Linked DNA regions of Prochlorococcus marinus CUG1417. Each later gene encodes a partner of the first gene's protein in a complex. Links are inferred from orthologs where the notes say so. Each region holds a gene or a part of one and is shown in the gene's direction. Other genes may lie near its edges.

What was found.
Region 2: the proteins of rpsG (region 1) and tig are in contact, whole or in part, in a crystal structure (PDB 3GTY), measured with the Thermotoga maritima proteins. The link is inferred for Prochlorococcus marinus CUG1417 from one-to-one orthologs. Residues at the interface, in WP_004081843.1 of Thermotoga maritima: Lys34, Lys52, Lys55, Glu59, Arg62, Gln63, Glu66, Asn67, Lys69, Val71, Arg95, Ala109, Lys110, Lys111, Gly112, Arg113, Pro114, Glu117, Glu121, Ile124, Ala125, Tyr127, Asn128, Asn129, Thr130, Gly131, Lys135, Asp139, Arg142, Met143; in WP_004081061.1 of Thermotoga maritima: Glu122, Val124, Val129, Leu130, Tyr133, Glu188, Gly259, Ile262, Tyr263, Glu266, Ser270, Glu273, Gln274, Glu277, Arg308, Gln311, Ile312, Ser315, Tyr316, Glu325, Arg329, Arg336, Leu363, Phe366, Trp367, Arg373, Leu377, Arg381, Leu384, Glu387.

What each region holds. Positions count from the first base shown.
Region 1 is NZ_JAAORN010000002.1:395,576-405,400, reverse strand. The notes cover bases 1-2,829. They hold rpsG (30S ribosomal protein S7), read left to right. Parts: upstream 1-1,094; coding sequence 1,095-1,565; downstream 1,566-2,829. Other genes in these bases: fusA (elongation factor G), read left to right, coding at 1,663-2,829; rpsL (30S ribosomal protein S12), read left to right, coding at 694-1,068; gltB (glutamate synthase large subunit), read right to left, coding at 1-487. Also shown: more of fusA, read left to right, coding at 2,830-3,738; tuf (elongation factor Tu), read left to right, coding at 3,783-4,982; rpsJ (30S ribosomal protein S10), read left to right, coding at 5,084-5,404; HA140_RS08265 (LON peptidase substrate-binding domain-containing protein), read left to right, coding at 5,461-6,117; HA140_RS08260 (methyltransferase domain-containing protein), read left to right, coding at 6,118-7,053; pheA (prephenate dehydratase), read right to left, coding at 7,055-7,900; HA140_RS08250 (DUF1997 domain-containing protein), read left to right, coding at 7,953-8,471; HA140_RS08245 (ribonuclease HII), read right to left, coding at 8,457-9,074; HA140_RS08240 (Rne/Rng family ribonuclease), read right to left, coding at 9,031-9,825.
Region 2 is NZ_JAAORN010000002.1:538,428-545,752, forward strand. Bases 168-3,156 are described here. They hold tig (trigger factor), read left to right. Parts: upstream 168-944; coding sequence 945-2,369; downstream 2,370-3,156. Other genes in these bases: HA140_RS09035 (aspartate-semialdehyde dehydrogenase), read right to left, coding at 168-821; clpP (ATP-dependent Clp endopeptidase proteolytic subunit ClpP), read left to right, coding at 2,436-3,080. Outside these bases: more of HA140_RS09035, read right to left, coding at 1-167; ATP-dependent protease ATP-binding subunit ClpX, read left to right, coding at 3,186-4,553; HA140_RS09055 (DNA polymerase III subunit gamma/tau), read left to right, coding at 4,613-6,376; HA140_RS09060 (glycosyltransferase family 2 protein), read right to left, coding at 6,378-7,325. UniProt on the Bacillus subtilis protein: Involved in protein export. Acts as a chaperone by maintaining the newly synthesized protein in an open conformation. Functions as a peptidyl-prolyl cis-trans isomerase.

The sequences.
Region 1 (9,825 bases):
TTTTCTTATCTATTAATAAAATCCACTGACTTATGAATGGAGCATTCGCTTTAGCCAAAGGGCCTAGGATTTCATTGTTAACGGGTACTGTTCTCCAAGATGTTTTGTTAATTCTTAATTTTTTTGCTTCCTCCTCGCATATTGATTTACATTCTTCAATTTTCTCTTTTTTATTAGGCATGAAGATCATGCCTAAACCTTTATCAAAGTCTTTTTTATTTTCAAGATTCACATCTTTTTCTAAGTAATTCCAAGGGATTGAACACAAAATACCTGCTCCATCTCCTGAATCACTATCTCCTCCACAACCTCCTCTGTGTTCCATGCAGTTAAGACCTTTCAGGGATTGTTTAAGTATCCAGTTGCTTTCTATACCTTTGACATTTGCTATAAAACCAACTCCACACGCATCTTTCTCACCAATTATTCCATTGGGGGAATAACTATCTTGATATGGCCCAACGATTCTTTTAATACTCTCTCCCATAGATTATTTAATACAATTTAGTTATTTATGTATTTCTATTATAAAAATAAATATAAAAATAAATCTAAAGATAATGAATATTTACCAAAGAATTTTAATTTGACAAATTTTTTTAAATTTTTCAAAAAAATATGATTAAAAACTTTTAGTTGGTGCTCGTAAAAGGTTATGATACTAAGATGTTTATTTTTATTTAAATATAATAGATGCCCACCATCTCACAATTAATAAGTTCAGAAAGAAAAAGTCTGACTAGGAAAACAAAATCTCCTGCGTTAAAAGCTTGCCCTGAGAGAAGAGGGGTATGTACAAGAGTTTATACATCAACACCCAAAAAACCTAATTCAGCTTTAAGAAAAGTTGCGAGGGTAAGATTAACTTCAGGTTTCGAAGTGACAGCTTACATACCTGGGATTGGACATAATTTGCAAGAACACTCCGTAGTTCTTCTTAGGGGAGGAAGAGTCAAGGATTTGCCGGGAGTTAGATATCATATAATAAGAGGAACGTTAGATACTGCTGGAGTCAAAGATAGACGTCAATCCAGATCTAAGTATGGAGCAAAAGCTCCAAAAGATTAATTTGTAACCATCACTTTTTTTAAAACATGTCACGTCGTAATGCTGCAGTAAAAAGACCAGTTCTTCCTGATCCTCAATTTAATAGCCGTCTTGCTTCAATGATGATTTCTAGATTGATGAAACATGGAAAAAAATCTACAGCCCAAAGAATATTGTCTGATGCTTTTTCTTTAATAAGCGAGAGAACAGGTGGGAATGCAGTCGAATTATTTGAAACAGCTGTAAAAAATGCTACTCCTCTTGTTGAGGTGAGAGCTAGAAGAGTTGGTGGTGCAACATATCAAGTACCGATGGAAGTTCGCCAAGAGAGGGGTACAGCTATGGCATTAAGATGGCTTGTTACATTTTCACGTGCAAGGAATGGCAAAAGTATGTCTCAAAAACTTGCTGGTGAGTTGATGGATGCCGCAAATGAAACTGGTAGTGCAGTTAAAAAAAGAGAAGATACTCATAAAATGGCTGAAGCTAATAAAGCTTTTGCACATTACAGATATTAATTTCATCAAAAAGGTACTTAAGTAGTTTATTATTATAAAAGTTTACTTTTAGGGTGAACTATACTTATCAAAAATTATTTTATTTGGAGCTTTAAAATTGGCACGCGACTTCCCCCTAGAACGAGTAAGGAACATAGGTATAGCCGCTCATATTGATGCAGGGAAAACTACAACTACCGAAAGAATTTTGTTTTATTCTGGTGTAGTTCATAAGATAGGTGAAGTTCATGATGGTGCTGCTGTAACAGATTGGATGGCTCAAGAAAGAGAGAGAGGGATAACTATTACTGCTGCTGCAATATCAACTAGTTGGCAAGATCACAGAATTAATATTATTGATACTCCTGGACACGTTGACTTCACTATTGAAGTGGAAAGGTCAATGCGTGTTTTAGATGGAGTGATAGCTGTATTTTGTGCAGTTGGTGGGGTTCAGCCTCAATCTGAAACAGTTTGGCGTCAAGCAGATAGATACTCTGTTCCAAGGATGGTTTTTGTTAACAAAATGGACAGAACTGGTGCAGATTTTTTAAAAGTTAATAAACAGATTAAAGATCGACTTAAGGCCAATGCACTCCCTATTCAGCTACCTATTGGAGCTGAAGGCGATCTCACAGGCATTATCGATTTAGTTGCAAACAAAGCATACCTCTATAAGAATGACTTAGGCACTGATATTGAAGAAGCGCCAATTCCATCTGAAATGGAGGATGAAGCTTCCGAGTGGAGATATAAGTTAATGGAGAGTGTTGCAGAAAATGATGAAGATTTAATAGAAATATTCCTCGAAACAGGAGAATTATCTGAAGAACAACTTAAAAAAGGCATTAGGGAAGGGGTTTTAAAACATGGATTAGTTCCAGTATTGTGCGGTTCAGCCTTCAAGAATAAGGGTGTTCAACTTGTTTTAGATGCCGTTGTCGATTATTTGCCAGCTCCAGTTGACGTAAAACCAATACAAGGTGTTTTACCAAGTGGTAAAGAAGATGTAAGGCCATCAGATGATAACGCGCCTTTTAGTGCACTTGCTTTCAAAGTGATGTCAGACCCTTATGGGAAATTAACTTTTGTAAGGATGTATTCTGGTGTTCTTTCAAAGGGCAGTTATGTTATGAATTCTACTAAAGATGCTAAAGAGAGAATTTCTAGATTAGTAATTCTAAAGGCTGACGAAAGAGAAGAGGTTGATGAATTAAGGGCTGGTGATTTAGGTGCTGTACTAGGGCTTAAGAATACAACAACTGGCGACACTTTATGTAATACAGAAGATCCTATAGTTTTGGAGACATTGTTTATCCCTGAACCAGTTATCTCAGTCGCTGTTGAGCCAAAAACTAAAGGGGATATGGAAAAATTATCTAAAGCATTAACTGCTTTGTCAGAAGAGGATCCAACCTTTAGGGTAAGTACTGATCCGGAGACTAATCAAACTGTTATTGCTGGAATGGGTGAGCTTCACTTAGAAATCCTTGTTGACAGAATGTTAAGGGAATTTAAAGTTGAAGCTAATATTGGGGCGCCTCAAGTTTCTTATAGAGAGACTATTAGGTCTAGTTCTAAAGGTGAAGGTAAATATGCAAGACAAACTGGAGGAAAAGGTCAATATGGACACGTAATTATTGAAATGGAACCTGCTGAAGTTGGGAAAGGTTTTGAATTTGTTAATAAAATTGTTGGTGGAGCTGTACCGAAAGAGTATATTGGCCCAGCATCTAATGGAATGAAAGAGACCTGTGAATCAGGTGTTCTTGCCGGTTATCCACTCATTGATGTAAAAGTAACACTAGTCGATGGTTCATTCCACGATGTAGACTCATCTGAAATGGCCTTCAAAATTGCAGGTTCCATGGCTTTCAAAGATGGGGTTAAAAAATGCAATCCTGTCCTTTTAGAGCCTATGATGAAAGTTGAGGTCGAAAGTCCTGACGACTTTCTTGGATCTGTAATTGGTGATCTCTCTTCTAGAAGAGGTCAAGTGGAAGGACAATCTGTTGATGATGGATTGTCTAAGGTACAGGCCAAAGTGCCCTTAGCCGAAATGTTCGGTTATGCCACTCAACTCCGATCAATGACTCAAGGTCGGGGTATATTTTCAATGGAGTTCGCAAATTATGAGGAAGTTCCTCGTAATGTTGCTGAAGCTATCATTTCCAAGAATCAGGGCAACTCCTGATCTCTAAACTAAAACACTTTAAACCCTCGATTCTTTAATTCAAAATGGCTCGCGAGAAGTTCGAAAGGAACAAACCACATGTCAACATAGGTACTATTGGCCATGTTGATCATGGAAAAACAACACTTACTGCTGCTATTACAAACGTATTAGCTAAAAAAGGTCAAGCCCAGGCTCAAGACTATGGAGATATTGATGGTGCTCCTGAAGAAAGAGAGCGTGGCATCACTATCAATACAGCTCATGTCGAATATGAAACTGAAGGTAGACATTATGCTCATGTTGATTGCCCAGGACATGCTGATTATGTGAAAAACATGATTACGGGGGCCGCGCAAATGGATGGAGCAATTCTAGTTTGCGCTGCTACAGATGGTCCTATGGCTCAGACAAAAGAGCATATCCTTCTTGCTAAACAGGTTGGAGTTCCTGCTCTTGTAGTGGCTCTCAATAAGTGCGATATGGTCGATGACGAAGAAATTATTGAACTTGTTGAAATGGAAATAAGGGAACTTTTAGACAGTTATGATTTCCCTGGTGATGATATTCCCATAGTTCAAGTTTCCGGTTTAAAAGCTCTTGAAGGTGATTCTACTTGGGAATCAAAAATTGAAGAATTAATGAAAGCTGTTGATGCTAGCATTCCTGAACCAGAAAGAGAAGTTGATAAACCATTCTTGATGGCAGTTGAAGATGTTTTCTCAATTACCGGTAGAGGAACTGTGGCTACTGGAAGAATTGAGAGAGGTAAAGTTAAAGTTGGAGAAGAAGTCGAAATAGTTGGAATCAGAGATACAAGAGTAACGACTGTTACTGGAGTTGAAATGTTTCGTAAACTTCTTGATGAAGGTATGGCTGGCGATAATGTTGGTTTACTTTTACGAGGCGTCCAGAAAGAAGATATTGAGAGAGGAATGGTACTTGTCAAGAAAGGATCCATTACTCCTCATACTCAGTTTGAAGGAGAAGTTTATGTTCTTAAAAAAGAAGAAGGTGGTAGACACACCCCTTTCTTTGCAGGATATAGACCACAGTTCTACATCAGAACAACAGATGTTACAGGTCAAATAACAGCATTTACATCTGATGATGGCTCTAATGTTGAAATGGTTATGCCAGGTGACAGAATCAAAATGACTGGTGAATTGATTTGTCCAGTAGCTATCGAACAAGGTATGCGTTTCGCAATCCGTGAAGGTGGACGTACTATTGGTGCTGGAGTTGTTTCTAAAATTCTCAAATAATCTTTTTGAATTTTAAATTTTAACCTCAATCATTTAGTATAGATTAGTGGCTTAGGGTCATTGTTAATCAATGACCCTCATCTAGAAGTTAATTTCAAATTATGACTGCATCAATTGCACAACAAAAAATAAGAATAAGACTTAAAGCATTTGATAGAAGAATGCTCGATTTATCTTGCGATAAAATAATTCAAACTGCTGATACTACATCCGCTTCAGCAATAGGTCCAATACCTTTACCAACAAAAAGGAAGATTTATTGTGTTCTAAGATCACCACATGTTGATAAAGATTCCAGAGAGCATTTTGAAACAAGAACTCATAGAAGATTAATTGATATTTATAGCCCTTCAGCAAAAACAATTGATGCTTTAATGAAGTTGGATCTTCCAAGTGGTGTAGATATAGAAGTTAAACTTTAACTAATCCCGAAAACGACATAAATTGATTAGTATAATTAGAAATAAGTGAGGTTTAAATGGGAGAGCTCTCAGTAAGGGAATTACCTTTATTTCCTTTGCCGGAGGTAGTTCTTTTCCCTAAAGAAGTATTGCCTTTACATATTTTTGAGTCAAGATACAGAATTATGCTTCAATCAGTTCTTGAAACTGATTCTATGTTTGGAGTCATAAAATGGGATTCTAGTACTAAAAATATAGCTAATGTTGGTTGCTGTGCCCAAATCATAAAACATCATACTGCAGAGGATGGGAGAAGTAATATTATTACTCTCGGACAACAAAGGTTTCAAGTTCTAGAAATCATTCGTTCAACTCCTTTTTATTCAGCAATGGTAAGTTGGATTAGTGACGATAATGTTGATAACCTTCAAAAATTAGATTCTCTAAAAGATTCAGTAAAAGAAGCACTTAGCGATGTTATTAATCTCACAGGCAAATTGACAAATACCCAGAAAAATCTTCCCGATAAATTACCTAATAATCCTATGGAATTATCTTTTTGGATAGGTGCTCACTTGGGAGGTCCAGTTGCGGAGGAACAGCAAAGACTTTTAGAAGAAAGAAATACCTATACTCGACTACAAAGAGAATATCAAATGCTTGATAATACAAGAAAACAACTTGCAGCAAGGACAGCTTTGAAAGAAAGTTTTCCTGATATAAAAGAAAATTAAATGTTTGAATTTTTATTACCCTTTTTTTTAATTTCTTTATTCTTTTTAGCTTTTTCTTTTATCTGGAGAACTACTGCTAGAAAATATATTTCTTCTGGTACTGTGGCATCAGCATACGATGCATGGACCCAGGATAAATTACTTGAGAGATTGTGGGGAGAGCATATACATCTGGGCTTTTATCCTTCAGAAAATAAAAATATTGATTTTCGACAGGCTAAAGTTAAGTTTGTTCATGAGTTAGTTAAGTGGAGTGGTTTAGATAAATTGCCAAAAGGTTCCAGAATATTAGATGTAGGTTGTGGAATAGGAGGAAGTTCTAGGATCCTTTCAAAATATTATGGTTTTAATGTTACTGGAATTACAATTAGTCCTGCTCAAGTAAAAAGAGCTAGAGAACTTACTCCTTCTGGACTAAATTGTAATTTCCAAGTTATGGATGCATTAGATTTGAAATTTGAGGATGGTTCCTTTGATGGTGTTTGGAGTGTTGAAGCTGGTGCACACATGAATGATAAAACTAAGTTTGCAGATGAGATGATGAGAACTTTGAGACCAGGGGGTTATTTAGCATTGGCTGATTGGAACTCTAGAGATCTCAGGGAATGCCCTCCATCATTTCTTGAGAATTTGGTTCTTAAACAATTACTTGAACAATGGGTTCATCCCAATTTTATTAGTATTAAAGATTTTGGTAATATTCTTAGAACTAATAAAAATAGTTCAGGACGAGTTTTTTCTGAAAACTGGAATACTTATACAAATCCTTCTTGGTACGACTCCATTATTGAGGGTATTAGAAGACCTTTTGCAATTTTGTCTCTTGGTCCTCTGGCACTAGTTAAGTCCATTAGAGAGATCCCAACTATACTGCTCATGAATTGGGCTTTTAGAAAAGGTTTAATGGAGTTTGGGGTATATAAATGTAGGGGATAAATCAATCTAATTCGAAATTTTCAGAAAAATAATTTCCAAAATCTACAAATTTCTTGCATAGTGGTTTAATATTTTCTTTCAATTCAAGAAAATTTGCAATATTCTTTTCATTATCTAATTCTAGATCAATATAAATTATATATTCGCCTAACTCTCTTTTTGAAGGTCTTGACTCTATTTTGCTCATATTGAATCCAAAATTTGCAATATAATTTAAAGCTTGAAGTAAAGCGCCTGGTCTATTGGATATTAATGAGAAAGCAAAACTAGCAATGTTAGCTGAATAAGAATTAGATTCTTTACTTAATAAGATAAATCTAGTGCAATTGCCTGGCACATCATTAATAGGAAAGGCTAATTCTTTAAGGCCTTCGATTTGAATTAATGATTTTGAACCAATTGCCGCTCTAAATTTACTGCCCTTGACCATGTTGACAGCTTCTGACGTTGAATTTGTTGGTAGAGGGATTGCATTTGGAAGATTTTCAGATAACCATTCTGAACATTGAGCTAATGCTTGAGGATGCGATAATACTTCTGAAATATTTGAAAGTTCTCCATCACTAATTAATGCATGTTTTATGGGTAAAACAATTGCTTTATTGATAAATATTTCAGGAAATTTCCAAAGTGCATCTAGAGTGGCTGTAACTGGCCCTTCTACAGAATTTTCAATAGGAACTACAGCAGCATCACAATTGTTGTACGCTATTGATTTAATGACCGAATGTAACCCATTACATGGTACAAATATAGGTGTCTGAAAATTGGCAAGCTTGGATAGTATATGAGCTGCTTTTTCTGCGTATGTCCCTTTAGGACCTAAATATGCAACTTGTTTGCGCATGATTAATCGTAAAAAAAAAAGAGATCAAATAAGCATTGGGGGAATATAGACAATGCTGTTATCTTTTGATGCTAAACAGAAACTAAAGCTTTCTGTAACACGAAATAAAGAATATCTTTCTAAATATCTTTTGGAAGAAGAAAGAGTTGTTGGTGCAATGCTGGACTCCAAAAAATTAGTACCTGAAGGAGAAGGTAGGTATAAGTATACAGTAACAAGTTTTAAGGTTTTTCAATTAGATATTAACCCTGTTGTTTCAATTGCGGTAGAAAATAAAGATGGAATTTTAAGAATGAGTGCCCTTGAAAGTACATTAGATGGTTTAGGGATGATAGATGACTTTAATCTTATTTTGAAAGCGAATTTAGAAGCAACTTCCATTGGATTAGAGGGAGAGGCGCTTTTAGGGGTATCTGTAAGTCAACCCCCTTTATTAAAACTTGTGCCAAAGAAAATTTTGGAATCTACAGGTCATTCGGTATTAAACGGAATTTTGTTGGGTATAAAGGCAAGAGTTCAACAGCAATTAGTTAAAGATTTTTTAGACTGGTGTAGCTTAAATAAGCTTTGATTTTTTTAAAAAACTTTTTCTGTGCAGATTAGTTATTCCATATTTTTTGATAATTGAAAGGTGCTCTTTGGTTCCATAGCCTTTATTTTTAAATATTAAGTATCCTGAGTATTTTTTTTCTAACCTTTCCATTAGATTATCACGAGATACTTTTGCAACTATGCTTGCTGAAGCTATTGATGTAAACTTCGAGTCTCCTGATACTATATTTTTCTGATTTCTATCCCATAGCCTTAATAATAAGGGGCCATCAATTATTATTTCAGATGGCTTCTGCTTTAATTTTTTTAAAGCTCTTATCATTGAAAGTTCTGTCGCAACTCTAATACCAAACTTATCTATTTCTCTAGTTGAGGATTGCCCAATTCCATAATCTGAAGAAAGTAATAAAATTTTCTGAAGAAGAAATTTTCTTTTTTTTGGAGTTAATTTTTTGCTATCTATTACTCCAAATTGTTTCAAAATAAGTTTATTTTTTTCAGTTAATACAACAACTGCTGAGAAAACTGGACCAAAAACTGCTCCCCGTCCAACTTCATCTATTCCAACTTCGAATACTTTATTCAATATTTGCTGAAGATCTTCTTCTTTTTTTTCTTGCATTTTTTATCTCATCTGTAATTTCAATTTCATCCTTTTTATCTATAAATGCAACTTCCTTAACCTCATTAGTTTTGTTTGTTGATAGATCTTTGGAATTTGCATTTGCTTCAATTTTAATATCAATATGTTCTTCTTTAGATTTTGAGATTTTTTTAATTTGTTTTGCTTTTGTTTTTTTATTATTTAAAGTTTTTTCTTTTGCTTCATTATTGTCTTTTAAACGCACAAAATTATTACTAGCAAGATATTCTTTACCTAACTTTATGAGTGGATTAATACCTAATTGACTGAAAACAATTTTTTCTTGATTAGTAAGATTAACTGTTACTATATTTTTTTCTTTTGAATTTAGTGGGTTCAAATAATCATTACCTGGTTCTTTTTTATAAGAATTGTTCTCCTTACTTCCTTCTTTGTGGTTAGGTAAATCCTTGCTAATTATTTTTTCCTGCTCATCAATTGTGTGAGGAGGATTTATATCTAAAGGTTTCAAACTGTTTGTTTTATTAGATTTATCCTCTATTTTTTTTAATCTTTGGTTAAAAATTTCATTATTCAATTTATTTTCTACATATCCAGTACCATCGCAAGTAAGACATTTTTTACCGAATAATTCATATATATTTTGCCCTTGTCTTTTTCTGGTTAACTCAACCAAACCTAATTCAGTAAGCTGAGCTATTTGAGGCCTTGCAGAATCATCTTTTATTGCTGAAGTGAAATGTTCTAGTAACTGGAATTGATCTCTTCT
Region 2 (7,325 bases), 140 kb from region 1 along the record:
GATTTTTTTAATTCTTCAAGAGCATCTTTAGGCTCAACTACATCGGCAAATTCAATATTGATCGATTCAGAATGTGCTCTCAGTACTGGGACTCGAACACATGTAGCAGAGAGCTTCAACTCAGCAATATTTAATATTTTCCTTGTCTCATTAACCATTTTCATCTCTTCTTCGCAGTAATTATTTGAAAGCATAGGAGAATTATGTAAAAACAAATTAAAAGCAAGGGAGTATGGCAAAACTTCACTTTTTTGAGGATTTCCTTGAAGATATTGTTCAGTTAAAAGTTTTAGTTCCTCCATCGCTAGTTGGCCTGCACCACTGACAGATTGATATGTTGAGACAATAACTCTTTGAATAGTCGAAAGTTTGTTTAATGGAGCTAAAACTAATGTCAACAAAATGGTAGTGCAGTTTGGATTCGCTATTACCCCATCATGATTAAGTACGTCACTAGCATTAACTTCTGGGACTATAAGAGGAACGTTCTTATCTAATCTGAAAGCACTTGAATTATCTATCAGTAAAGCATTTTGTTCAATAATGGTAGACAACCATTTTTTTGAAATACTTCCGCCAGCTGAAGCCAAAACTAAATCAAGATTCTTGAATTCTTCCTTAGTTGTTTTTTTTGTAACTAATTCTTCATCTTTCCAAATAATTTTTTTTCCTTCTGACCGCTCTGATGAAAGCAAGACCAATTCTGATATTGGGAAATCACGTTGTTCAAGAATTTTTAGCAATTCAGATCCCACAGCACCTGAAGAACCTAAAACAGCAACTTTTAATGGCCTATTAGGCAAATACGGAGATTGTCTCACACTTTAAAATAATTTTTATCAATAGATTTACTATTTTTTTACTTTATCAAAAAATTAACTTTCAAGGAAATCACATAATGTGAAATAATTAAGATTCGGCTCATAGTAATAACTTAGAAAAACATGGCTAAAGATGCACTAATAGTCAAAACAACACCTCTTCCTCAAAGTAGAATTTCATTCGAATTAGAAATACCATCTGAGACATGCAAAACGTGTGTAAATGAAACAATCAGTTCTATCAGTCGTTCAGCTAAAATTCCGGGATTTAGACTTGGTAAGATTCCTAAACAAGTCTTAATTCAAAGAATTGGCATCACACAATTACATGCTTCTGCTCTGGAAAAAATTATTGATAAATCATGGCAAGAAGCGTTAAAAATAAAATCTATAGAGCCACTAAGTGAGCCAGAATTGGTAGATGGATTTGAATCTTTACTTGCAAAGTTTAGTCCTGAAAAATCACTTAAAGTTACTCTTCAAACTGATGTTGCCCCAGAATTAAAACTTAAAAAATCCAAAGGACTAAGTATTGAAATATCAAAGACAAAGTTTGATCCCAAGTCAATAGATGAAGCGCTAGAAAAATCTAGAAATCAGTTTGCAAACATTATTCCAGTTACCAATAGAGCAGCAAAATTAGGAGATATTGCTGTAGTTAGTTTCAAAGGAAAATATAAAGATTCTGGTAAAGAGATTGATGGTGGAACAAGTGAATCAATGGATCTTGAGTTAGAAAAGAACAAAATGATCCCTGGTTTCGTTGAAGGAATCGTAAAGATGAAAATTGGTGATACTAAAACACTTAACCTTAAATTTCCTGATGATTATTCTCATGAGGATTCAAGAGGCAAAGAAGCAATATTTGAAGTAAATCTTAAGGATCTTAAGGAAAAAGAATTACCTGAACTTAATGACGATTTTGCAAAACAGTCTGGCAACAAAGAATCATTAAAAGAATTAAAGAAAGATATTGAAAAGCAACTTAAAGACAATTTTGAAAAAACTCAAAAAGATATCAAAATTGAAGCTTTATTAGATGCCCTAACAAACGAATTGGTTGCTGAAATTCCAAAATCTATGATTGATATAGAAGTGAGGAATAATATTGAACAAACCGCTCAAAGATTTGCTCAACAAGGTCTTGATGTAAAATCTACTTTCACTCCAGAATTAGTTAAGTCATTAGCAGAGTCCACAAGGCCTCAAGCTGAAAAAAATGTTCAAAGAAATTTAGCTTTAAAAGCATTAGCTGAAAAAGAAAACATAAAAGTCGAGAAAGATGAAATTGATTTAAAAATGCAAGATTATGAAGAAGCAATCTCTCAATCTTCAAAACAAATAGATATTAAAAGATTAACAGAAGTAGTAAGTAACGATCTACTCAAAGAAAAATTAATAATTTGGCTTGAAGAAAATTCTGAAGTAAAAGAAAAAACTACAAAAACTTCTAAAGCTACCAAAACCTCCAAAACAACAAAAGCCACAAAAACTGCGACAAAAACTTCAAAAACTTCAAAAACTCAAAATAAAAAAGAAAAAAAATAATTTATGAAATTTCCTACTAATTAAACAAAAACCCCTTAAATTATTTATAAGACGAAAAATTAATTTGTGAACTCAGAAAAAAAACATTTGATCCAAAGCTCAATAAGTTCTTACGAAAGTAATAATAAAACTATTGCTGCTGTTCCTACCGTTATAGAACAATCAGGTAGAGGAGAAAGAGCTTTTGATATATATTCAAGACTATTGAGGGAGAGAATAATTTTTTTAGGTACTGGAATTAATGATCAAGTATCTGACTCACTTGTTGCACAATTATTATTTCTTGAGGCGGAAGATCCCGAAAAAGACATACAAATATATATTAATTCTCCTGGAGGCTCAGTAACTGCAGGAATGGCCATATACGATACTATGCAACAAATATCCCCTGATGTAGTGACAATATGTTTTGGAGTAGCGGCAAGTATGGGGGCATTTCTACTTTCTGGAGGAGCAAAGGGGAAAAGATTAGCTTTACCTAATTCTAGGATTATGATTCATCAACCACTAGGGGGTGCACAAGGTCAAGCAGTAGAGATTGAAATACAAGCTAAAGAAATACTTTTTCTCAAGAAAACATTAAATTCACTTTTAGCTGAACATACTGGTCAACCTTTAGAAAAAATTAATGAAGATACAGAAAGAGATTACTTTTTATCCCCCTCAGAAGCAGTCGAATATGGATTAATTGATAAAGTTATCAAAAAGTGACAAGGGGTCCTGATTTTTTAAGAATATGATGACGAATCGATATTTATGAGCAATCCTAGTGAATAGGGAATATTTAACACCTTTCACTTTAAAAACTTATAATCGATGGCTAAATTCGACGCCCATCTTAAATGTTCATTTTGCGGGAAGTCACAAGACCAAGTAAGAAAGCTTATAGCTGGTCCTGGGGTTTATATCTGTGATGAGTGCATAGACCTTTGTAATGAGATTCTCGATGAAGAACTACTTGATAATCAAGCGAACACAAACAACTCTCCACAAGTAAAAAAGAAATTACCAACTGATAATCCAAAAAAATCTGTTCCTTTAGAATTAACCTCAATTCCTAAGCCATTAGAAATAAAAAGTTTTCTAGATAATCAAGTTGTTGGACAAGAATCTGCAAAAAAAATATTATCAGTAGCTGTATACAATCACTACAAGCGATTAGCTTGGAAAGTTAAAGAAGACAGTAAAAATAGCAATTCAACTGATTCACAAGCAACTAAATTACAAAAATCAAATATTTTACTCATCGGCCCTACTGGAAGTGGGAAAACATTATTGGCGCAAACTTTAGCAGAGTTTTTAGATGTTCCTTTTGCAGTAGCTGATGCAACGACTTTGACAGAAGCTGGATATGTTGGGGAGGATGTTGAAAACATACTTTTAAGACTTCTTCAGAAGTCAGAAATGAATGTAGAACTAGCTCAAAAAGGAATTATTTATATTGATGAAATAGATAAAATTGCAAGAAAAAGCGAGAATCCTTCAATTACTAGAGATGTCTCTGGTGAAGGGGTACAGCAAGCATTATTAAAAATGCTTGAAGGAACAATTGCTAATGTGCCACCGCAAGGAGGAAGAAAACATCCTTATCATGACTGCATCCAAATTGATACGAGTCAAATATTATTTATTTGCGGGGGAGCTTTTATAGGTTTAGAGGATATCGTTCAAAAGCGCATGGGTAAACACTCGATAGGATTTACCACTAATTCAGATCAAAACAAAGTTAATACAAAAAAAATAGTCGACCCAAGGGATTCCCTGAAAAATTTAGAATTAGATGATTTAGTGAAATATGGACTAATTCCAGAATTTATTGGAAGAATTCCGGTTTGTGCTGTACTAGATCGCCTTACTAAAGAGACTTTAGAATCTATCCTCACACAACCAAGAGATGCACTAGTAAAGCAATTCAAAACTTTGCTAAGTATGGATAATGTTGAATTATCTTTTGAGCCTGATTCTGTTGAAGCGATAGCAAATGAAGCATATAAAAGAAAAACAGGTGCAAGAGCATTAAGATCAATAATTGAGGAACTAATGCTTGACATAATGTACACATTACCTTCTGAAGAAAATGTAAAAGAATTTATAATTACGAAAAAAATGGTAGATAATTTATTCTCATCTAAAATTGTTAAACTACCTTCAGGATCAACAAGAATCATTAAAGAGTCTGCATAAATTATAGAGTTTAATTGTTTTAATTTAATCTCAAATTTTTCTAAATTAATGAAAAATAAATGCCAAATATACATCAGCCTTTTCATCAAAAATATAGACCAAACACCTTAGATGAACTGGTTGGGCAACAATTTATATCCATTACCCTCAAACAAGCACTAATTACAACCAAAATTGCTCCTGCATATCTTTTTAGTGGTCCAAGAGGAACAGGAAAAACATCGAGTGCAAGAATATTTGCAAAATCTTTAAACTGCCAGGCATTCGACCAACCCACGATAAATCCTTGTTGTAAATGTAACTTATGTAAACAAATTACAGATGGGAACGCTCTAGATATTATTGAGATTGATGCAGCATCAAACACAGGAGTTGAAAATATAAGAGAAATTATAGAAAGAGCAAGATTTGCTCCTACTCAAGCGAGATGGAAAGTATACGTTATTGATGAATGCCATATGCTTTCAACAGCAGCTTCTAATGCTTTACTAAAAACTATTGAAGAACCGCCTTCAAGAGTTGTATTTATCCTTGCAACGACAAATCCTGAAAGAGTATTAAATACAATACAAAGTAGATGCCAAAAGTTTGATTTTAGAAGGATAAGTCCCAGTGACATCTTTCAACATTTATCAGAAATCGCAGAAAAAGAATCCATTCAGTATGAAGTTCAGGCTTTAAAAATGATTGCAAAAAGATCTAATGGAGGTATGAGAGATGCACAAAGCCTCCTAGAACAACTGAATCTTTTACCAGAGGGCGTAACAATTAAAAATATCCAAAACCTACTTGGAGAAGTATCAGAAATTGAATTAACAGATCTGATTAAATCATTAGTTGAAAATAATCCAGAGTCATTAATTATCACCTGCAACAAACTATATGATGCTGGAAACGAACCTTATCAAATTATTATTGGATTATTGAATATTACACGAGATCTACTACTGCACACTACAAAAAATAAATATTCAGATCTTTATTATACGTCTGATGAATTTCAAGATGAATTGGATAAAATCTCAAAAACTATACAAAAATCAACAATAATTAATTGGCACAATAATCTGAGAAATATTGAATATCAAATCAAAACAAGTAATAATCCAAGGCTTTGGTTTGAAATACATTTAACTGGTCTTCTAGATAAACAAGAGATAAATAATTTTGAAAATAATGAAGAAAGTAAAAAGTATGCGACTGAGAATAAGTATAAAAGCATAAAAAACATTGCAATAGCTAAAAAAGAAAATGTTTCTAATGAAATTCAAAAACCCAGTATCAAAAAGGAGATGACTTGTGAGGAATTGACCATAACAAAAGACGAAAAATTAGAAAAATTTGACGTTTTTAGGAATGAAAGTATGGACAATATTTCTGATAATACTCAAGATGATCATGGATCAAATGCCTTAAAAGATAAATGGGAATTAATTCTCTCTAAATTAGAGTTACCATCAACAAGAATGTTACTTTCACAACAAGCCGAACTTGAAAGTTTTGAGTCGGAGAAAATCACAATCGCATTATCTCCAAACTGGGAAAATATGATAAAAAGTAGAAAAGTTATAATTGAAAATACTGTAAAAAAGATATTTGGAGATCAAATTAAACTTAATTTTTCAACCAAACAATTAACTAAAAGTAATCCAACAAGCACTCTAGAAACAACCCAAAATGAAGTAAAGAATTTAAAACGAATAAAAAAAATAGAACCAAAAAATAATTCATCAACAAAAATATCTAATGAGGAAACTTATGATGATAGTTCAAAAAACTTAGCAAATTTTTTTAATGGAGAAATTATAGATCTTGATGAATAAATTAGACCCCAGTATGAAGAGTTTTTCGCCAAAGTATCTTTTTGGGGAAAATAGACATCTTTATTGTTACCCAAGGGATAACTAGAAACCAATGTGATAAATAAAAAACTGATACAAATACCATCAAAAAATTACTTTTTTGCAATACAGGTACTTCGCTTTTGCAAGAAGAACCGTACCAAAAAGCAATTCCGGATAAAATAAAAGCTGTAAATGAAATAGGCCAGTAAATTGGTGAATCTAATAACGCAATACTAAGAATTAAATCAAAAATAGAAATAATTGGCAGTGCATATTGCAAGATGAAGAAGTAAGTTAAATCAAATTTTTGCAAATAATTAATTTTATTAGTAACTAATTGATCCCCATAATCAAAGAATCTTTGCAACCCCCCCTCTGCCCATCTTTGCCTTTGCGCTAATAAAGCATTTAAATTCTCAACCGCTTCCTCCATGACAGGAGGATCCCATAAGATTCCAATTTTAGATTTTGATAATAATAACCTTAAACTTAAATCGAGATCATCTGTAACTGTGTCTTCATTAAAAGATCCACAAGCTAATAATGTATCTTTCTTAATTAATTGACCATTTCCCCTTAATTCAGACACTCCAGCAACTGATAATCTTCCATATTGAAAGATTGCGTCCATAGCCATCTCCATTGACTGACATGAAGTTAGAAAATTCTTACTTACATTTGTTACTGATTTTCTTAGTTGAACTGCAGACCAATCACCCTCTTCTACAAAAGAAAATAACCTTATCAAAGAATCTTGTTTTAATTGAGCATCAGCATCCAAAACTAATAGCCAATCACCATGAGTAAACTTCAAGGCATAATTTAGAGCTCCTGATTTTCCTCCTCCTGCGTTTGGAGAACGACTGACTACTTTTAGTTTTTCATATTGTCTAGATAATCGATCTAAAATCAAAGGCGTCTTATCAGA